DNA from 2 places in the Parageobacillus sp. G301 genome. Region 1 is predicted to be linked to the other one. Evidence: predicted binding sites of a transcription regulator. Region 1 holds the regulator's gene; the other holds the start of a gene.
The links. The regulator LexA, encoded in region 1, represses DNA repair genes until DNA is damaged. The targets are predictions, from matches to a motif close to CGAACATATGTTCG.
Positions count from the first base shown of each region.

Region 2: a site for LexA is predicted at 3,549-3,562, ahead of ruvA (Holliday junction branch migration protein RuvA). Genes of this name have one in related genera too.

Region 1 is NZ_BSDB01000001.1:972,332-983,820, reverse strand. Features, by position in the region: gene QSJ37_RS05000 (CaiB/BaiF CoA transferase family protein) at 1-213, shown strand, start outside; gene QSJ37_RS04995 (long-chain fatty acid--CoA ligase) at 220-1,839, shown strand; gene QSJ37_RS04990 (3-hydroxyacyl-CoA dehydrogenase family protein) at 1,901-2,752, shown strand; gene QSJ37_RS04985 (thiolase family protein) at 2,771-3,919, shown strand; gene QSJ37_RS04980 (trimeric intracellular cation channel family protein) at 3,953-4,573, opposite strand; gene hflX (GTPase HflX) at 4,753-6,000, shown strand; gene QSJ37_RS04970 (methionine gamma-lyase family protein) at 6,017-7,285, shown strand; gene QSJ37_RS04965 (MerR family transcriptional regulator) at 7,360-7,764, shown strand; gene glnA (type I glutamate--ammonia ligase) at 7,808-9,142, shown strand; gene lexA (transcriptional repressor LexA) at 9,196-9,819, opposite strand; gene yneA (cell division suppressor protein YneA) at 9,972-10,277, shown strand; gene QSJ37_RS04945 (YneB family resolvase-like protein) at 10,296-10,949, shown strand; gene QSJ37_RS04940 (DUF896 domain-containing protein) at 11,156-11,386, shown strand.
Region 2 is NZ_BSDB01000002.1:979,811-991,299, forward strand. Features, by position in the region: gene QSJ37_RS13685 (phosphotransferase) at 1-269, shown strand, start outside; gene nadE (NAD(+) synthase) at 311-1,051, shown strand; gene QSJ37_RS13695 (YhcN/YlaJ family sporulation lipoprotein) at 1,165-1,893, shown strand; gene QSJ37_RS13700 (YebC/PmpR family DNA-binding transcriptional regulator) at 2,082-2,825, shown strand; gene QSJ37_RS13705 (intercompartmental signaling factor BofC) at 3,021-3,506, shown strand; gene ruvA (Holliday junction branch migration protein RuvA) at 3,629-4,234, shown strand; gene ruvB (Holliday junction branch migration DNA helicase RuvB) at 4,248-5,249, shown strand; gene QSJ37_RS13720 (DUF2905 domain-containing protein) at 5,246-5,452, shown strand; gene queA (tRNA preQ1(34) S-adenosylmethionine ribosyltransferase-isomerase QueA) at 5,474-6,502, shown strand; gene tgt (tRNA guanosine(34) transglycosylase Tgt) at 6,520-7,662, shown strand; gene yajC (preprotein translocase subunit YajC) at 7,678-7,953, shown strand; gene QSJ37_RS13740 (TIGR04086 family membrane protein) at 7,997-8,371, opposite strand; gene spoVB (stage V sporulation protein B) at 8,442-10,004, opposite strand; gene QSJ37_RS13750 (post-transcriptional regulator) at 10,108-10,404, shown strand; gene secDF (protein translocase subunit SecDF) at 10,599-11,489, shown strand, end outside.

The sequences.
Region 1 (11,489 bases):
GAATTTAGCCAAACGGTCGATTGCTGCCTTGCTCCTGTGTTGGAAACAGATGAAGCGAAATCGTTATTTGCAAGCGACAGCTACCGGAAGATGATTCATATTGCCGGCCGGCGCATAGAAGTGGCGATCCGTTATGACGAAACATTATTACAAAAACGAAAAAAGGCGCCGTCACTGAATGAACATGGAGACCAATTACGAAAGAGGGAGTGATGCATGATGATGAATGTGCCATTAAACATTTCGATGATGTTAGAAAGAGCGGAAATGTTCTTTCCGGCTAAACAAGTCGTTTCCCGTATGAAACGTGGCATTGTCCGCCATACATATAAAGAAATCGGTGAGCGGACAAGAAGGCTTGCCAGCGCACTGGCAAACTTGGGCGTTTCCGTCGGCGACCGCGTCGGGACGTTTGCCTGGAATCATCATCGTCATTTGGAAGCGTATTTTGCGATACCAGGAATCGGTGCGGTGCTGCATACGATTAATATCCGTCTGTCGCCGCAGCATATCGCCTATATTATTAACCATGCTGATGACCGCGTGCTGCTGATTGATGATGATTTGCTTCCGTCCATTGAAGCGGTGAAAGAGGATATTCCAAACGTTCGTGCGTTTATCATCATGACAGATGACAAAGAGCTTCCAGAAACGACTCTTTCTCCGGTTTACCATTACGAAAAACTATTGGAACAAGGAGATCCGAAATTTCCGTTTAAAAAAGATCTAGATGAATACCAGCCGGCCGGAATGTGTTATACATCAGCAACAACTGGAAATCCAAAAGGGGTTGTATATACGCATCGCAGCACGGTACTGCACAGCATGGCGCTTGGATTAGCAGATACAAAAGGATTATCGGAAAAAGACGTAGCGATGCCGGTTGTACCGATGTTCCATGTCAATGCATGGGGCATTCCATTTGCAGCGACATGGTTTGGTGCAACATTAGTCATGCCTGGACCGGCATTTACGCCGAAAGTATTGGCAGAATTAATTGAAACAGAAAAAGTGACCGTGACTGCGGGAGTGCCGACTATTTGGCTCGGTTTGTTGCAAGAATTAGAAAAAGGAAACTATGATGTAAGCAGTTTAACGCGGATCGTATGCGGCGGTTCGGCGGCGCCAAAAGGAGTGATCCGCGCGTTTGAAGAAAAATATAAAGTTCCGTTTATTCACGCCTATGGCATGACAGAAACAAGCCCGCTCGTTCTAGTATCGCGTCCAAAAAGCTATCAGCAAAACTTGCCTTATGAGGAACAATTAGAATTCCGTGCAAAACAGGGCATTCTTGTCCCAGGTGTGGAAATGAAAGTGATTGGCAAGGACGGGGAGGTGCGCTGGGACGGAAAAGAAATGGGTGAGCTATGTTTGCGCGGCCCGTGGATTGCCGCTGAATATTATAATGACGACCGGACAAAAGAGGCGTTCCGTGACGGATGGCTGCATACAGGGGATGTCGTCAATGTCGATGAAGAAGGGTTTGTCAAAATTGTGGACCGCACGAAAGATGTGATTAAAAGCGGTGGAGAGTGGATTTCTTCCGTTGATTTAGAAAATGCGTTAATGGCGCATGAAGCGGTGTTTGAAGCGGCGGTTGTCGCCGTGCCGCATCCGAAATGGCAAGAACGCCCGATTGCATGTGTCGTTTTAAAAGAAGGGAAAACAGTGACGAAAGAAGAACTTTATGACTTTTTGCGGCCGCAGTTTACAAAATGGTGGCTGCCGGATGACATTGTCTTTATGAAAGAAATACCGAAAACGAGCGTCGGGAAATTTTTAAAACGGAAGCTGCGTGAAGAACTGCAAAACTATTATTCTAGTACGAATGCTCAATAATGAAAACGTTTTACTAACAAAAATGATGCGGATCAACTCGACTTTGAATGGAGGGGACGTTATGGCAAAAACGATTGCAGTGGTTGGTGCTGGATTAATGGGAAGCGGCATTGCCCAGTCGGTAGCGATGGCGAAAAAAAGCGTCCGTTTATACGATATTTCCGAAGAGGCCCTTGAGAAAGGGCTTGCTTCGATTCAAAAAAGCTTGTCCCGGTTTGTGAAAGCGGGAAAATTATCCGAACAAGATGCGCAGCAAACGTTGCAGCGCATTCGCACTGGCACTGATTTGCAAGAAGTGGTGGAGGAGGCGGATGTCGTCATTGAAGCGGTGCCGGAAGATTTATCGTTAAAGAAAGACGTATTTCAGAAGTTAGACCGTTATACGAAGCGGGAGGCCATCTTAGCGACGAACACATCAGAATTAAGCGTGACAGCGATTGCCGCGGCGACGGCAAGACCGGATAAAGTGATCGGCATGCATTGGTTTAATCCGGCCCCTGTTATGAAGCTGATTGAAATCGTTAAAGGAGAGACGACATCGGATGAAACGGTAGCTGCTATTCAACAGTTGTCCGAAGAAATCGGCAAAGAAACGGTCGTTGTCAAAGACCGACAAGGGTTTGTCACGACAAGAGCGATTGCCGCACATATGATCGAGTGCATCCGCATGTATGAAGAAGGGGTCGCATCCGCCGAGGATATTGATAAAGCGGTTCGCCTTGGGTTGAACTATCCGATGGGGCCGCTGGAGCTAGCCGATATGGTCGGGTTAGACACAATGCTGTTTGTTAGCGAAAATTTAACCGAAGCTTACGGAGACCGTTTCCGGGCGCCGCAAATTTTGCGCAAGCTTGTCGAAGCAGGACATTTAGGAAGAAAAACAGGAAAAGGATTTTATACGTACAACGAATAGACGCAAGGAGGAACACTGATGAGAGAAGTTGTCATTGTCGAAGCGGTGCGCACGCCAGTCGGCAAGCGAAACGGCGTGTTCCGCAACGTACATCCCGTTCATTTAGCGGCGATTGTGCTCGATGAAGTCGTAAGAAGAGCGGGAATCGAAAAACGGCTTGTCGAAGATATTGTGATGGGATGTGTCACGCCCATTGCAGAGCAAGGATACAATATTGGGCGGCTTGCTGCGCTGGAGGCGGGATTTCCGATCGAAGTGCCAGCCGTGCAAATCAATCGGATGTGCGGGTCAGGACAGCAGGCGATTCATTTTGCTGCCCAAGAAATTCGCTCTGGCGATATGGATATTACGATTGCTGCCGGCGTCGAAAGCATGACGAAGGTGCCGATTTTAAGCGATGGAAACGAAAAAACGATTCCGCCGTCGCTGCATGAAAAATATGAATTTGTTCATCAAGGAATTTCCGCGGAATTAATCGCCGAAAAGTACGGGCTGACGCGCGAGCAGCTGGACGCATATGCATACGAAAGCCATCAGCGCGCGATTCGGGCGCAAGAACAAGGAATATTTGATCAAGAAATCGTGCCTGTGGAAGGTTTGGATAAAGAAGGGAACGCCATAATGGTAACAAAAGATGAAGGGCCGCGTCGGGATACATCGCCAGAAGCGCTCGCTTCACTGCAGCCTGTCTTTCGTAAAAATGGAAAAATTACAGCCGGCAATGCGAGTCAAATGAGCGATGGGGCGGCTGCGGTGCTATTAATGGAAAAAGAAACAGCGTGGAAGCTTGGCGTAACGCCAAAAGCGAAGATCATCGCGCAAACGGTCGTCGGCTCCGATCCGACATATATGCTTGACGGTGTGATTCCGGCAACAAAAAAGGTGCTTCAAAAAGCGGGGTTAACGATTGATGATATCGATTTAATCGAAATTAACGAAGCATTTGCTCCTGTTGTATTAGCGTGGCAAAAGGAAATCGGCGCTCCGTTTTCCAAAGTGAACGTAAACGGCGGCGCCATTGCGCTCGGCCACCCGTTAGGAGCGACCGGTGCGAAATTAATGACATCGCTCGTTTACGAACTCAAACGGCGAAATGCCAAATACGGATTGCTGACGATTTGTATCGGTCACGGGATGGCTACCGCAACCATCATCGAACGGCTGTAACAAAAACCGGCGCTATCAATGCGCCGGTTCTTTTTAGTACTGATCCATGGATTGATTCCGCAATGAACGATGCGGAAGTTTCCAATTATACGTGTACGATAAAATTCTTAAAATCGTGACAACAACAAACAATATATAAAGCTCGACGGGGGTGGAGGCAAGTTTTGTTCCGACCGCTGCGCCGGCGACAATCGCCCATGCCGCGTAAATCTCCGAGCGGAGCACTAGCGGTTTTCTGCCGGCAAGGATGTCACGGATAATCCCGCCGCCGCTTCCCGTGAGCACCGCGGCAACAATCACCGCGCTTAACGGATGGTTCATTTTTACAGCATAAAGCGCTCCTTGGATGGCAAACGCCGAAAGACCGAGCGCATCAAAAAAATTTCCCCACCGTTTCCAATGTACCAATGTTTTTTGTGGAAATAAATAAACGATGGTCATTGCCAATAACGCGATAAGAAACAACGTTCCTTGCTCCCATAACGCTGATACTGGCACGCCGATTAACAAATTGCGAATGGCGCCGCCGCCAAACGCGGTGACGATGCCAAGAATGTAAACGCCAAGTAAATCATACTCTTCTTCCATAGCGACAATCGCACCGCTAATCGCAAAGGCAATCGTGCCAATGATGCTTAACACTTCCCATGTCATAAGTGCATTCCTTTCATTCTCGTTGTACGGTAACATTGTACGGTGATATAAACGGAAAATCAATCCTTCAAACTACATCGATATGATGACAAGTGTATGCTCGTTATAATAGCGATTTGCGGCAAGATTTGTTATGATGGATGCAGGTTGAGTTACGCTGATGGAAAGAAGGTGCTGCATTGAACGAACGCGAAAAAGTGATTTTAGTCGGGTGTCAACTTCCCCATATCGATGATGAACGGTTTTTTTATTCCATGGAAGAATTAGCGTCGCTAGTGCATACCGCTAACGGCGAAGTCATCATGACCGTTACGCAAAAGCGGGAAGCGATCCATCCAGCGACATATATCGGAAAAGGAAAAGTAGAAGAACTTGCTCACCTTGTCGAACAATTAGAGCCAGATGTCGTTATTTTTAATGATGAATTATCACCGAGTCAAAACCGTAACTTGTCAAGGCAGCTATCCGTACGCATTATTGACCGGACACAGCTTATTTTAGATATATTCGCGCAACGCGCACGTTCCAAAGAGGGAAAACTGCAAGTAGAGCTTGCTCAATTGCAATATTTATTGCCGCGTTTAAGCGGACAAGGAGCGGAGTTGTCTCGCCTTGGCGGCGGGATCGGAACAAGAGGACCGGGGGAAACAAAGTTAGAAACGGACCGCCGGCATATTTATCGGCGCATCGATGAAATTAAAACACAATTGAAATTGGTTGCCGAACATCGCGAGCGATACCGGGAACGCCGCAAAAAAAATCACGTTTTTCAAATTTCTCTTGTCGGTTATACGAACGCGGGAAAATCGACGCTGTTTAATCGCTTGACTGATGCGGATTCATTCGAAGAAAATTTATTGTTTGCCACCCTTGACCCGCTGACGAGAAAAATAACACTTCCAAGCGGCTATACCGCGCTCTTAACGGATACGGTCGGTTTTATTCAAGATTTGCCGACAACGTTAGTAGCGGCGTTTCGTTCCACGCTCGAGGAGGTAAAAGAAGCAGACTTAATTTTGCACGTTGTCGATTCATCGAATCCAGATTATTACAATCATGAACAGACGGTTTACGAATTGCTCGATGAGCTGGGCGTCTCCTCCATTCCGATCGTTACCATCTACAACAAACGGGATATTGCTCATCGCAACTTTGTGCCAAGTACAAAAACAGATGCAATTATCATCAGCGCTTTTAACGAGCACGATTTACACAGACTGCGGCAATTTATCGAAGAGACGATGATGAAGCAAATGGTTTATTATCATGTATCGATTCCGAGCAATGAGGGGAGACTGCTTGCTCAGTTAAAAGCGGAAACGATTTTACGTGAGTTGCATTATAATGAAGAAAGCGGTATGTATGAATGTAAAGGCTATATGATGCCAAAACATCCGTTATATGGACAATTGCGACAATATCAATAATAGAAAGGGTCATCATATGTTCACACAGTTACGACATGGAGAAAAAATCTCTGCACTGGTGAAAGAAATCGAAGCACAAATTGCACCAATCCACAAAGAAATTGATGAACGGATCGATATTAATCAATATCGGGTATTAGAAAGTTTTCGGCGTCATAAAGTGAGTGACAGTCATTTCATTCCATCAACAGGGTATGGATATGATGACATCGGCCGAGATACGCTCGAACAAATATATGCGGACGTATTCGGCGCCGAAGCGGGAATTGTCCGCCCGCAAATTATTTCAGGAACACATGCGATTTCCATTGCTTTATTCGGCATTCTCAGACCGGGCGATGAGCTGCTTTATATTACCGGAAACCCATATGATACGTTAGAAGAAATTGTTGGCATTCGCGGCAGCGGTGTCGGCTCATTAAAAGAATTTCATATTCATTATCAAAGTGTGCCGCTGACAACAGAAGGCCGAGTTGACTTTGATGCTGTCAAAAACGCGATTAATGAGCGGACAAAAATGATCGGCATTCAGCGTTCGAGAGGATATGCTACGCGGCCATCATTTACGATTGAAGAAATAAGCGAAATGATCTCGTTTGTAAAAGCGATCAAGCCGGATGTCGTTGTCTTCGTCGACAATTGTTATGGCGAATTTGTCGAAGAAAAAGAACCATGCCACGTTGGTGCAGACTTAATGGCGGGATCGCTGATTAAAAATCCCGGCGGAGGACTTGCGAAAACGGGAGGATATATCGTTGGAAAAAAACAATATGTGCAGGCATGCTCGTATCGCATGACTTCTCCGGGCATCGGCGCCGAAGCGGGCCCTACTTTATATAGCTTACATGAAATGTATCAAGGGTTTTTCTTAGCCCCTCATATCGTTGGCCAAGCGTTAAAAGGAGCGGTTTTTACAGCGGCGATGCTTGAACGAATTGGTTTAAACACGCAGCCGTCTTGGGATGCGAAGCGGACTGATTTAGTTCAGTCAGTACAATTTGAGGATCCAGAACAAATGATCGCGTTTTGCCAAGCGATACAATTTTCCTCTCCGGTAAACGCACATTTTACTCCGTACCCAAGCTATATGCCCGGCTATGAAGACGACGTCATTATGGCGGCAGGAACGTTTATTCAAGGAGCGAGCATTGAATTAACTGCGGACGGTCCGATTCGGCCTCCATATGTTGCTTATGTACAAGGAGGATTAACATATTCTCATGTGAAAATCGCTATTTGTACGGCGATTGATCAGCTAATGGAAAAACGATTAATTTCTTTGTAAGGAAATCTAACATTTCATTGACATATATTCTAACGTGATGTAAAATTAAATATCATAAGCGAGGAGGAATTGGCATGAATAGCAATATTCGTCGTTCCATGCCATTGTTTCCGATTGGGATAGTGATGCAATTAACAGAATTGTCTGCCCGTCAAATCCGTTATTACGAGGAGCATGGCCTTGTTTCTCCAGCACGCACAGAAGGGAATCGCCGTTTATTTTCACTAAACGATATCGATCGTCTTCTTGAAATTAAGGACTTGATTGATCAGGGAGTAAACTTGGCCGGCATCAAGCAAATTTTTGCAGCGCGACAATCGGATAAGAATAAAGAACAAACGGAAAAAGTGGAAAAAGTGGTGAACCAAAGATTATCCGATGAGGAATTGCGCGAAATTTTGCGAACGGAACTCATGCAAGCGGGCCGATTTCATCGTGCATCACTACGCCAAGGAGATCTCGCTCGCTTCTTTCATTAATAATCGTTCGTCATAAAATTGGGAGCCGGGGAGGAGTTTAGAAATGGCAAAGTACACAAGAGAAGACATTATGCGCATCGTCAAAGAAGAAAACGTCAAGTATATCCGTCTGCAATTTACCGATATTCTTGGCACTGTCAAAAACGTAGAAATTCCAATCAGCCAGCTAGAAAAAGCGCTAGACAACAAAATGATGTTCGACGGTTCATCGATCGAAGGATTTGTCCGTATCGAAGAATCGGATATGTACTTATATCCTGATTTAGATACGTTCGTTATTTTCCCATGGACGGCGGAAAAAGGAAAAGTAGCCCGCTTTATTTGTGACATCTATAATGCAGATGGTACTCCGTTTGAAGGGTGTCCGCGCTATAACTTAAAGCGGATGTTAAAAGAGATGGAAGCGCTCGGATTTACCGCTTTCAATCTAGGTGCAGAACCAGAATTCTTCCTATTTAAACTCGATGAAAATGGGCGTCCTACCCTTGAATTGAACGACCAAGGCGGTTATTTTGACTTGGCGCCAACCGATTTAGGAGAAAACTGTCGTCGTGATATCGTTCTCGAATTAGAAGAAATGGGATTTGAAATTGAAGCTTCACACCATGAAGTGGCGCCTGGCCAGCACGAAATTGACTTTAAATACGCCGATGCGGTAAAAGCGTGCGACGACATTCAAACATTTAAGCTTGTTGTCAAAACCATTGCACGCAAACACGGTCTTCACGCGACATTTATGCCGAAACCAATCTTCGGCATTAACGGTTCTGGAATGCACTGCAATTTATCTTTATTTAGAAATAATGAAAACGCGTTTTTCGATCCAAATGGCGACTTGCAATTAAGCGATACGGCGCTTCAATTTATTGCCGGTGTGCTGAAACATGCGCCAAACTTTACGGCAGTGACAAACCCAACGGTGAACTCATACAAACGTCTTGTTCCTGGATATGAAGCGCCATGTTATGTTGCATGGTCCGCTCGCAACCGCAGCCCGCTGATCCGTATTCCAGCTTCACGGGGAATGAGCACGCGCATTGAGGTGCGCAGCGTGGATCCATCGGCAAACCCTTATTTAGCAATGGCGGTATTGTTAGCAGCTGGACTAGACGGAATTAAAAACAAATTAACTCCTCCGGCTCCAGTGGACCGCAACATTTACGTGATGACAAAAGAAGAACGCCTAGAAGAAGGAATTGTTGACTTGCCAGCGACATTGGCGGAAGCGCTCGAAAACTTAAAATCGGACGAAGTAATCGTTCAAGCCCTCGGAAAACATCTATTCGAACATTTCGTCGAAGCGAAAGAAATCGAATGGGATATGTTCCGAACTGCTGTTCATCAATGGGAACGCGATCAATATATGGAACTCTATTAAAAGGCAAAAGGCTATCTCGCTTCATGCGAGATAGCCTTTGTTTGTATAAATGCTTAGTGAATGACGCGATAGACGCCGATTACTTTGCCGAGAATCGTGCAATCGCGGACGATAATTGGTTCTAAATTAGAGTTTTCCGGCTGCAGGCGAATATGATCTTTCTCTTTAAAAAACCGCTTTACCGTTGCCTCATTGTCTTCCGTCATTGCTACAACGATATCTCCGTTATCCGCGGATTGCTGTTGGCGCACAATCACATAATCTCCATCTAAAATACCTGCTTCAATCATGCTGTCTCCCATCACTTCAAGCATAAAAACGTGATCTCCCGATGAAACGAGCCGTTTCGGCAGCGGAAAATAATCTTCAATGTTTTCAATGGCTGTAATCGGCTGACCGGCCGTCACTTTGCCGATGATCGGCACTGAGATGACATCGTCTGTTTGATTGGAAGTAGAAAAATCTGCATCCAAAATTTCAATGGCTCGCGGCTTTGTTGGATCGCGGCGAATATATCCTTTGCTTTCGAGACGTGCTAAATGCCCGTGTACGGTGGAGCTGGAAGCAAGTCCGACTGCTTCGCCGATTTCGCGGACAGAAGGAGGGTAGCCCTTTGTTTTTACTTCTTTTTTAATAAAATCCAAAATTTGCTGTTGCCGCTTTGATAGTTTCGTCATCCTACACACCTCTTACCACATCATTTGTTTACATTATAGCATGCAGGCATAAAAAAAACAAACATAAGTTCGAAATTTATATTGACACAAACAAATGTTCCTCATTATAATGAGGATAAAACCGAACAAACATTCTTAAGAGGTGGGATAACATGAAACGCATGTTTGTGCATTATATTATTTTTTCGGCGCTTTTATTGATGGTAATTGGGGCATTTTTATACGCGAATAAACCGATAGAAAAAGACAAATATATGGAAATTACGGTCGCATCGGGAGACACGCTATGGAAGCTGGCAAAGGAATATGAAGGACAACATCAACTTTCGACAACGGAATTTATTAACTGGGTGATCGATGTCAATCATTTGTCGAGCCAACGAATTGTCGCCGGTGAAAAAATTGTTATTCCTGTGTTAAAATCAAAAGAAGACAAATCGTTAGTCGTCAGCAAATAAAATCATGGAGTGGTTAAAGTGAAAGCGGTTATTTACTGTCGTGTCAGCACAGATAAGGGAGAGCAGGAGACATCGCTGGAACGCCAGAGAGAAGAGCTGGAGCTTCTTGCGGAAAAGCACGGCTTTGAAGTAGTGAAAGTCATTATGGAACAAGCAAGCGGCTATGAAGTAGACAGAGACGGTGTGTTTGACTTGCTTTCCACGTTGAAAGAGCAGCGGATTGATGCGCTTCTTATCCAAGATGAAACAAGATTGGGACGCGGCCATGCAAGAATCGCACTTCTCCACTGCATTCAAAAAGAGGGAGTAAAAATATATACGATCACCCATAACGGCGAAATGCAGCTATCAGAGGCGGATTCGATGGTATTAAACATTCTTAGCATTGTCGAAGAGTATCAGCGGAAAATACATAATTTAAAAATTAAGCGCGGAATGAGGCGGGCGATTGAGCAGGGGTACCGGCCTGAGCGAAATTTAAAGCACATTGGCGAAAATGCTGGGAGGGAGCGAATCGATCTCCCTGTCGAAGAAATCGTCCGCCTTCGCCATAACGGTTTGACGTTTGCGGAAATTGCTGCGACATTGCGCGGGTTTGGTTACGATGTTTCGAAAGCGACCGTTCACCGCCGCTATCGAGAATATGTGGATTCTCATTCATCGTCCATATGAAAGTATCGTTAATAAACAATCTTTTCCGTTGCTTTTTTATATAAAGATGCATCCGTTCTTCGTTTGCGGCGGATCTTTTTGCATTCATGGATTTTAAACGTCTTGTCGCAATATGCCCAAGCGTGTGATGAAGCAAGATAGTTGCGATTTCTATTTATGTCCTATAAGATGAGAGCGTAACAATACAATAATAGGTGGAGGCAAACATGTTATCAAAGCAAAAAATGGCACGAATTAACGAGTTGGCCAAAAAGGCGAAATCATCTGGTTTAACAAAGGAAGAAGCGCTTGAACAGCAGCAGCTTCGCCGCGAATACATCCAAGTGTTTCGCAAAGCGATGGAGGATATGTTGCATTCCGTAACGGTTATCGATCCCAATGGCAATGATGTGACACCAAAAAAATTAAAAGAAAGTCAAAAAAGCCGGTTTCATTAAAAGGCAAAAGAAAGCATCTTAAAACATAAAGATGCTTTCTTTTATAAACTAAAGAAATAAGTTGTACATTTCCTTTCATTTTCTATATGATAGAATTGACACT
Region 2 (11,489 bases), on a different contig from region 1:
ATGATACGGTTGCCATTGCTTCGCCAGGCATCGATTATTTGCAGTATGCGAGCCGTATTTTGCCACATTTGCAATGGTCTTTTTCACAGTTATATCAATTTCCTGTCTTTTCATTTTGGCTTACAAAACCATGGTTTTTGCATGCTCTTTTATTTCCGGCAGATATTATGCGTGAATGGCGCTTTGCGTTACAACATAACAAGCCTCTTTCGATTGCGCGGAAAGAACGTAATCAGTTTGTCCGTAAAATTATCGATATGATAAAATAAAACATATATAGGATTTTTCGTGAAAGGAAGTCGAAAAACAAATGGAAGAAAAAATTGAAAAACTTATTCAATGGCTGCGCGACCAAGTAGCGAATGCCGGATTGAACGGAGCGATTGTTGGAATTAGCGGCGGCATTGACTCAGCAGTTGTCGCTCACTTAATTAAACGTGCGTTTCCGAAAAACTCGCTCGGATTGATTATGCCATGTAAAAGCAATCCGAAAGATATGGAAGATGCATTAAAAGTGGTGGAAAGCTGCGGCATTAAACACTTGATCATTGATTTAACCGAAACGCATAACCTGTTATTTGGAGAAGTGGAAAAACAACTGAAAGAAAAAGGAGAATGGAATGAAGAAACAGCGCGTTTAGGTGATGCGAACACAAGAGCGCGCCTTCGCATGACAACATTATACGCGGTTGCCAATAATTATGGATATATGGTAGTCGGCACCGATAATGCAGCGGAATGGTATACGGGGTACTTTACCAAATATGGGGACGGCGGAGTCGATTTAGTGCCGCTCGTTCATTTTACGAAAGGAGAAGTGCGGGAGATGGCGCGCATTCTTGGCGTTCCAAACGAAATTATTACAAAAGCGCCAAGCGCAGGATTATGGGAAGGGCAAACAGATGAAAATGAAATGGGGACAACCTACGAGATGATTGATAAATATTTAAAAGGAGAAGAAATTCCGGAAAAAGACCGGCAAATTATTGAGCGTTTGCACAAGCGTTCACAACATAAACGCCAGTTGGCCATTGCACCGCCAAAATTCTAATTCTACCGTTAACTGACACCGATAAAACCCCCTTTTCTTCGCCAAGCTAATAATAAGGCCGGAATATGTTTTTTGGCCTGGTGCGAGCGAAGGAAAACAAGGGGGTTTTTCGATTGAAAAACGCAATGAAAATCATCGGGGCTATTTCTGTCTTAAGCATGATGACTGCATGCGCCAATTACGCCGACAACGATGATAGACGCTACAATGATGCAGCGCGTCCGATCGGGTATTATTCCACGGAGCGTTATGCTGATGACTTCCGTTACGGACAATATGGAACAAATGCGACTAATTATGATAACAGCTATATATTAAGCCGTCGCGGACCAGCGGCCGATTTTTTCGATACAGACAATAACCGTGCACGTATTCCGGGAATTACCCGTTTTGATACGGATACGCCTGCGCTTCCGCTCGATGCTGATTTCAGTGATGCGGACCGCAACTACCATGGGCATTTAAATTCGATGGAAAGTAAAACAACTCCTTCTTACTATAGGAAGTATGACGGACGATTGGCGGAAACGATCTCCCGCCGCGCCGCTGCGGTAAGAGGAGTAAACGATGCCCGGACGCTTGTTTACCGTGATCATGTGCTTGTTGCGATTTCGACCAATTCCAAATACGCAGATCACGTGAAGCGTCTTGTTGCCCAAGCGGTTGCACCGCATACGAAAGGCAAACATGTGCGCATCGTTTCCAATCCTAGCATGTACAACCGCGTCCGTACGATCGACAACGACATCCGCCGCGGCCGGCCAATGGAAGAAATCGAACGTGATTTAAAAACGATTTTTATTGATGGAAAAATTAACGAACGTCCTGCAAATACACGTTAATGTGAAAAAGTGGGGACACCTAAAAAGGTGTTCCCATTTTTGTGGAACATAGCCGAGAAGGCTTCTTCTTCAACGAAGAAAATCGGCTGTGTAGGAGAAGAATCCGCCTATTTTTGTTATATGACATTTTCCTGTTTTTTTGGTATAGTAATATCGGAAATTTCGTTGCGATGAGAGGAGAAATTTCGATGGCTGGACATTCGAAGTGGAAGAACATTCAACGCCGTAAAAATGCGCAAGATGCAAAGCGCGGCAAATTGTTTATGAAATTGGCGAAAGAAATTTATGTAGCGGCTAAAACGGGCGGAGGCGATCCAGCATCCAATCCAGCCTTGCGCCTTGTTATTGAAAAAGCAAAGGCTGCGAACATGCCAAACGAAAATATTGAGCGTGCAATAAAAAAGGCGACAGGAACACAAGAACATACGAATTACGAAGAAGTTCGCTATGAAGGATACGGACCTGGCGGCGTTGCCGTGATGGTCGTCTGCTTAACCGATAATAAAAACCGTACCGCTTCGAACGTGCGGGTAGCCTTTTCAAAAAATGGCGGCAATTTAGGGGAAACCGGCTGCGTTTCTTATTTGTTTGACCGAAAAGGACTTCTTGTCATTGCCCGCGAAGGACTTGACATCGATGAAGATGACATGCTTCTTCAAGCGATTGAAGCGGGAGCGGAAGAAATGGAAACAACCGAAGATTCGTTTGAAATTTATACAACACCGGAAGCATTTGAAGAAGTAAAAGAACAATTAGAGAAAAACGGCTTTACGTTTGCTAGCGCTGAAATTACAATGATTCCACAAACATATACCACGCTTGCTGGCGATGATCTAAAGAAAATGCTAAAACTGATCGATACCCTTGAAGATGACGACGACGTCCAAGAAGTGTACCACAATTTGGACGAATCGGTGTTGGAAGAGCAATAATTGAAATAATGCCCTATGCTGGCTGCATAGGGCATTATTTTTTGGCGTTTGTCGCAATAATAACAACGGAAAAGAAGAAAAAGAAAATTGCTTTGATAAGAAACGCGGAATCGGTGCAAAGGATAAAACTTCTCACATTGGTGAAAATAGAAATAAGCATATTGTTTATTTTACCTGGAAAGAGAGGAAAAGGAGATGCGAATTCTTGCCACTTTCTTCATTACGATCGCTTCCTATGCACTGTTCATACAGGTTGCTTTTGCTGCGCCATCTTCCGTAAAAATGACGATTATTTTAGAGCAGCAATATTTAGACGGAGAAGTGAGCCAAGAAACAAAAGAAGAAACCGTTGTTTCCATGAAAGATATATGGAAAAAATATAAAGACTGGCAGCTTGTGAATATGGATGATCAAACAATAGTATTTCGCAAAACAGTGAATGATATTTCCCCATTATTAAAGGCGAACGGTTATTTTGGAATTACCGAAGATGGAACATTATCTATTTTTGAAGGCAAACCTGCTCATTCTACACGGGTTATTCAATCATTTTTTCAAATTGATGTAAAAAAACTCGAAAGCCGCCAGCATCAGCAACTGAAAAAAGGAATTCGCGTCGTCTCCAAGTCACAGTATAAAGATATTATCGAAACATATCGTCATTTTGCTTTAATACGTTAGAAAGGCTTATCGCTAGGGTAAGTCTTTTTTATTTTCTAAATAGGAATATACATTCGCTTTTTGTTATAATGTAATGGTATGGTACAATGGAAGGCAGGAAAGAAAAGGAGAGGAGTACAGCGTTGATTGAATTTGTCCGCGGATACGTTGATTATGTTTGCCCTGAATATATTGTGATCGACAACAACGGCATTGGGTATCAAATCTTTACACCCAATCCGTTTTCGTTTCAAGAAAGCCGTGATACAATCGTAACAGTTTATACATACCAATATGTTCGTGAAGATGTGCTTGCTTTGTACGGATTTCGTACCCGTGAGGAACGAACGTTGTTTGCGAAACTATTGCAAGTTTCAGGAATTGGCCCCAAAGGCGGATTAGCGATTTTAGCAGCGGGACGGCCCGAGCAGCTTGTCGAAGCAATTGAACAAGAAAATGAAGCGTTTTTATGCAAGTTTCCGGGGGTCGGAAAAAAAACAGCGCGGCAAATGATTCTCGATTTAAAAGGGAAGCTTACTACTTTTACTGCTAGAATATATCCAGATTTGTTTGATTCCCAGGAAGAAGCGGCACAACCTCATTTATCTGCTCTCGAGGAGGCGATCGAAGCGTTAAAAGCGCTTGGTTACGCAGAACGGGAAATTCAAAAGGTAGTACCGTCGTTAATGAAAGAAAACTTATCGACAGATCAATATGTGAAACGAGCGCTTCAGCAATTGTTAAAATAGGGAGGGGAGAGAAATGGAAGAACGCCTTGTTTCCGGTGATGCCCACCGTGAAGACGTTTCGCTGGAATATAGTCTCCGCCCGAAGTTTTTGCATGAATATATTGGACAAGATAAAGTGAAAGACAATTTAAAAGTATTTATTGAAGCGGCAAAAATGCGGGAAGAAACTCTTGATCATGTGCTGTTGTACGGACCTCCCGGGTTAGGAAAGACAACGTTAGCAGCGATTATTGCGAATGAAATGGGGGTTCATCTTCGCACGACTTCCGGGCCGGCGATTGAGCGCCCAGGAGACTTAGCGGCAATTTTAACTTCTTTGGAGCCGGGCGATGTGTTGTTCATTGATGAAATTCATCGTCTGCACCGTTCTGTCGAAGAAGTGCTGTATCCGGCAATGGAAGATTATTGTTTAGATATCGTCATTGGAAAAGGACAAACTGCCCGGTCGATCCGCATTGATTTACCTCCGTTTACGCTTGTCGGTGCTACGACAAGAGCCGGTGCTTTATCTGCTCCGCTTCGTGACCGTTTTGGAGTGATTAGCCGATTAGAGTATTATACACCTGAACATCTTACGCAAATTGTGATGCGAACAGCAGAGATTTTGCACGTGGACATTAAGGCAGAAGCCGCGTTGGAAATCGCTCGGCGCTCGCGAGGCACACCGCGCATCGCGAATCGTCTTTTGCGACGCGTTCGTGATTTTGCTCAAGTGCGGGGAGACGGAACGATCACATTTTCGTTGGCGAAAGAGGCGCTAGAGCTATTGCAAGTCGATCGATTAGGTCTTGATCATATCGATCATAAATTAATGAAAGCGATTATGGAAAAGTTTGCTGGTGGGCCGGTTGGCATTGATACGATTGCCGCAACGATCGGCGAAGAGGTGCAGACCATTGAAGATGTATATGAACCATATTTATTGCAAATTGGCTTTTTACAGCGCACCCCGCGCGGCCGTATCGTTACCCCTATTGCTTACGAACATTTTGGAATGGAGGTTCCAAAACAATGAATAGCCTGCCTAAGCTTATCATGACGATTGGAGTTGTTCTCATTATTGTCGGTTTTCTCATGCAGTTTATTAAACTAGGCCGGCTTCCGGGAGATATTATTATTCGGAAAGGGAATACAACTTTTTATTTTCCGGTTGTTACGTCTATTTTGATAAGCATCGTGTTGTCGCTCATTTTTTATGTGCTTGGGCGATTTCGTTAAAAGAAAGGAAAGATGAGAAGAATGAAAATAGATTTGTTTGACTTTGAGCTGCCAGAAGAGTTAATTGCACAAACACCGCTATTAAACCGTGACGCATCACGGTTAATGGTGCTCGATAAAAAAACCGGCGAAATTCGCCATGAAACCTTTCGAAACATTTTATCGTATTTGCGCGAAGGGGATTGTCTCGTTCTTAACGATACACGTGTGATGCCGGCGCGGCTTTATGGGGAAAAAGAAAATACTGGCGCCAATATCGAGGTGCTGTTATTAAAACAATTGGAAGGAGACCGATGGGAAACATTGGTCAAACCAGCAAAACGAGTAAAAGTTGGCACGGAAATTACTTTCGGCGATGGACGGCTGAAAGCGACATGTGTCGATACGCTTGAGCATGGGGGGCGTATCTTGGAATTTTCTTATCAAGGCATCTTTTATGAAGTGCTTGAACAGCTTGGGGAAATGCCGCTTCCACCGTATATTAAAGAAAAATTGGATGACCCGGAGCGTTATCAGACTGTATATGCCCGTGAAGTGGGTTCAGCGGCGGCGCCGACAGCCGGCCTTCACTTTACGGAACAGCTTCTTGACGATATACGCGCCAAAGGAGTGCATATCGCATTTATTACTCTCCACGTTGGGCTTGGTACGTTCCGTCCAGTCAACGTTGAAAACATTGAAGAACATGATATGCATGCCGAATTTTATCAGATGACAGAAAAAACAGCGCGATTGTTAAACGAAGTGAGACAGCAAGGAGGACGCATTATTGCTGTCGGTACGACGTCTACACGCACGTTAGAGACGATTGCGTCAAAACATAACGGCGCATTTGTGGCGGAAAGCGGTTGGACGGATATTTTCATTTATCCAGGCTATGAATTTAAGGCAATCGATGGATTAGTAACAAACTTTCATTTGCCGAAATCAACGCTTATTATGCTTGTCAGCGCTCTTGCCGGCCGCGAAAATATTTTACGGGCATACAATGCGGCGGTGAAAGAGCGGTATCGATTCTTTAGTTTTGGCGATGCAATGTTGATTATTTAAGAAAGGAGATCGTTGGGTTGACATCACCAATTCGTTTCGAACTCATTAAAACATGTAAACAAACGGGGGCGCGGCTTGGGATTCTTCATACGCCGCACGGTTCGTTTGAAACACCGATGTTTATGCCGGTTGGGACGCTGGCAACCGTGAAAACATTATCGCCGGAAGAATTAAAAGAAATGGGCGCCGGCATTATTTTGAGCAATACGTATCATCTCTGGCTGCGGCCAGGGCACGAAATTGTAAAAGAAGCCGGAGGCCTTCATTCGTTTATGAACTGGGACCGCGGTATTTTAACGGATTCCGGCGGTTTTCAAGTGTTTAGTTTAAGCGAATTTCGGAGAATTGAGGAAGAAGGGGTATACTTCCGAAATCATTTAAATGGAGATAAACTATTTTTATCTCCGGAAAAGGCGATCGAAATACAAAATGCGCTTGGTTCAGACATTATGATGGCGTTCGATGAATGTCCCCCATATCCGGCAACATATGAATATATGAAACAGTCCGTGGAACGAACAAGCCGCTGGGCGGAGCGTTGTTTAAAAGCGCACAAGCGCCCGAATGAGCAAGGATTATTCGGTATTGTGCAGGGCGGAGAATTTGAAGATCTTCGCAGACAAAGCGCACAAGACTTAGTGTCGCTGGATTTTCCGGGATATGCTGTCGGCGGCTTATCCGTCGGTGAGCCGAAAGAAGTGATGAATCGTGTGCTCGAGTTTACGACACCGCTCTTGCCGGCGAATAAACCGCGTTACTTGATGGGAGTCGGTTCTCCGGATTCGCTCATCGACGGGGCGATTCGCGGCATTGATATGTTTGACTGCGTGCTTCCGACACGTATTGGCCGCAATGGAACAGTAATGACGAGCCAGGGGCGTGTCGTCATTAAAAATGCACAGTACGCCCGCGATTTTTCACCGCTTGATCCTAATTGCGACTGCTATACGTGCCGCAATTATACACGCGCATATATTCGCCATCTCATCAAATGTGATGAAACATTTGGAATTCGTTTAACTTCTTACCATAATGTCTATTTTTTGATAAAATTAATGGAGCAAGTAAGACAAGCGATTCGCGAAGACCGCCTTGGGGATTTTCGCGAGGAATTTTTCGAGCAATATGGCTTTAATAAACCAAATGCGAAAAACTTTTAGAAAGAGGGGAAATGGATGACAGCGACAATTGTAAATTTACTTCCAATTATTTTGTTTTTTGTCATTTTTTATTTCTTGCTGCTTCGGCCGCAGCAAAAGCGGCAGCGTGCGATTCAGCAAATGCAGGCTAATTTAAAAAAAGGGGATAAAATCATCACCATTGGCGGACTGCATGGGATCATCGATTCGGTCGATGAAGATAAAGTTGTCATTCGCGCAGGCGACGGCACGCGTCTTACATATGACCGCTCGGCGGTGCGCGAAGTGGTGACGGAAAAAGAGAATAAGTAAACGAAGACGGCTACCTTTACTTGGGAAAGGTAGCCGTCTTCGTTTAATTGCGTGATGCGGCTAGGTTTACACCGACAATGCCGCCAAGCGCCGCTGCGACAAAAAAGATTAGATGATATAACCATTGTTCAATAGTGAATGATTTTTCCAATCCCAAAAATTGAAATACTAATACGATGAATGTAAATAATAAACTTGTTCCCCCGCCAATTAGCCAGCCTCTTTCTTTTCCTTTTCCACCAGCTACAACCCCGCCAATGAACATGGAAAGAAGCGACCCGGCAAAAATAATCCATGTTAACGAAGGTTCTTGTATGTCTGTCCATTTCAGTATGAGAGATAAAAAGAAGCTAATGAGAGCCGCCAATAAGAAAATAGTTACAACCCCATAAACAATGGCTGTTCCCCATTTTGTCATCTCATTCCCCCCTGTCGCCCGATAAATAAGTTTCACCAAAATATATTCCTATTCGGACATGTTTAGAAGTTTATTTACGATTTTTTTTCGCAAAAAAAGCACCAATTGCCGGAATATGTGCAAGCTCTTCTCGTTTGACCAATTGAAAAATAATCAGCAGAAGCAAGTAAACGATGGTGGTAACGGTAATAGAAGCCAACGTTCGTATAGGCAGTGGGAACATGAAGAAAGAATGGTGAAATGATATATACCCACTAATACCTGCTATAGTGATGGATAAACAAGCCTTGACATATTCGAGTGGGTAAATAGAGTAAGATACTACTTTTATGATCGTTGCAAAATGAAGCAACGTGACTAACACAGTGTTGATCGCAACGGCCAATGCTGCTCCCATAATTCCTAAGCTCGGTTGGGTTGCTAAGGCGAAAATACAGACAATTTTTACGGCTGCGCCAATTAAGCTATTTGTCATCGCTGCTTTCGCTAAATCAAGAGCCTGCAATACTGCCTGCAGCGGACCTTGAAAGTAATAAAATAGAAAAAATGGTGCCATCACTTTGACAAAAATAGTCGCTTCACTTGTACCGTACATCAGTTGCATGAGCGGTTCTGCAAATACATATAAGACAACGACAGAGAGCCCGCCTGTGACGAGAGAAAGACGCATTGCTTGCTGAATGCGATGTTCAACCAATAATGTTTGTTTTTGTGCCATTGCTTCACTGATTGCTGGAACAAGAGAGGTGGATAGTGAATACGTAATAAAAGACGGCAGCATTAATAATGGAAGAGCATAGCCAGTCAGCTGACCATATTGTTTTGTAGCTAGCGTTGTTGCGACTCCGGCCATTGCCAAGCTGTTTGCAACGACAATCGGCTCCAAAAACCACGAAAGAGAGCCAATTAAACGGCTTCCTGTCGTTGGCAAAGCGATGCGCATTAAACTTGCAAACGTTTCTTTTCCTGCCTTGACATATTGAATAAACTTTGTTCGTAGTTTAATGGATTTTTTTAATTTAAACATGTAAAGCAAATATAATAATGACATGAATTCACCAATAACAGATGAAAACATCGCACCTGCAGCAGCATATTCAATGCCATACGGCAATAATGCTTTTGTACAATAGGCAATCAAACTAATGCGAACGATTTGTTCTAAAAGCTGTGAATATGCGTACGGCTTCATTTGCTGTTTTCCTTGGAAATAACCGCGTAACACAGAAGAAACCGCTATGATTGGGACGACAGGAGCAATAGCGATTAACGGATAATAAGTGCGTGGGTCAGTAAATAATGTTCGTGATAAAAATGGTGCAAGCAGTATCATAGTAGGGAAGAAGATAACGCTAAGTATACTTGTAATCGTTAAAGAGACAACAAGAATTTTTTTCACTTTTTGTCGATCGCCAACCGCTTCGGCTTCTGCAACTAGTTTCGAAATGGCGACAGGGAGCCCCATTTGCGTGATCGTAATGGCTAACACAAGCGTTGGCATCGCCATCATGTACAATCCAACGCCTTCCTCGCCAATAACGCGGGCGACGACAATGCGGTTGACAAATCCAAGTGCTCTTGTAATCAAACCAGCAACGATTAAAATCATCGTTCCTTGTAGAAATTTAGACATCTCGTCTCCCTACCTTCTCAAATGTCATGATCTTTTATACAATTAACTATATGCAATACATATAAACAAGCATGACAAGTTTTCAGAGGGAGAAGGCGAGAGAATGGAAAAGGAAAAACAAAAAGAACTGCGAGAACAGCTGATGCCCGCATTGCAATGCAAGTATGATGAATTTCGCCTGCTTGGTTATAAACAGGTGACGATGGATCAAATATGGGGTTGTCTAGTTCAAAAGAAATGGAAAAATTTTAAAGAAGAAAGAAAGTTATTTGAGCTTGCCAACGATATTTTATCGCTACAAATCGGCGAGTACATGTCATTTATTACGATGCAATCATATAAAGAACAGCGCTCTTCTGGAAATGATGATTTAGAAGCAGTGTTAAATGAATTATTATAGTGATGTAGAAAATTGACAGTTTCCGTTAACTGTTTCATAATTGGATTATTGAGAAAAAACAAGCGCTCGCAAGCATTGTTTTTCGGTGTAAGAGAAGTTTTCTTTTTTTCAAAATTAATCTAGTAAGTAATTCTAGCTGAGTGGCAATCACGAAAAGTAAGTGGTAAGACGAGTTGAAGGAGGACTTTTTTATTATGGTAAAACGCAGTCGCATTGTCGCGTTTTTCCTGTTGCTTTTGCTTTTTGCAGGAGTGATGGGGCCGACGATTCAAGGAATTTTACATAACATTAAATTAGGTCTTGATTTGCAAGGCGGCTTTGAAGTGCTGTATGAAGTAAAGCCAGCGAAAAAGGGAGATAAAATTGACAAAGAAACATTAAAAAGCACGGTGAGCGCGCTAAACAAACGGATTAACGTGCTCGGTGTGAGCGAGCCAAACATTCAAATAGAAGGAAAAAATCGGATTCGCGTGCAGCTTGCGGGGATAAAAGATCAAAATCAAGCGCGCGAGATTTTATCGACGCAGGCAAAATTAACGTTTCGCGACGTGCATGATAACGTGTTAATGGATGGAAGCGATCTTGTTCAAGGCGGAGCAAAGCTGTCCTTTGACGAAAACGGGAAACCGAGTGTTGCCATTAAATTAAAAGATGCGGATAAATTTAAACAAGTGACAGAAAAAGTATATAAAATGGGACCGCCAAATAACTTATTGGTCATTTGGCTGGATTTTAAAGAAGGAGAAGATTCCTACGCGAAAGAAGCGGGAAAAGCAGATCCAAAATTTATTTCCGCGGCAGCGGTAAACCAAGTATTTGCCCAAACAGATGTCTCCATCGTAGGCAATTTCACCGTTAAGGAGGCACAGCAATTAGCTGACCTGCTTAATGCTGGCGCGCTTCCAGTCGAGTTAAAAGAAATTTACTCGACATCGGTCGGGGCGCAGTTTGGCCAAAATGCCCTGCAAAAAACAATTTTTGCCGGCATTGTAGGGGTTGCCGCGATTTTCCTCTTTATGATTTTGTTTTATCGTTTGCCAGGGGTTATCGCTGTCATTACATTAACTGTTTATATTTACCTTATT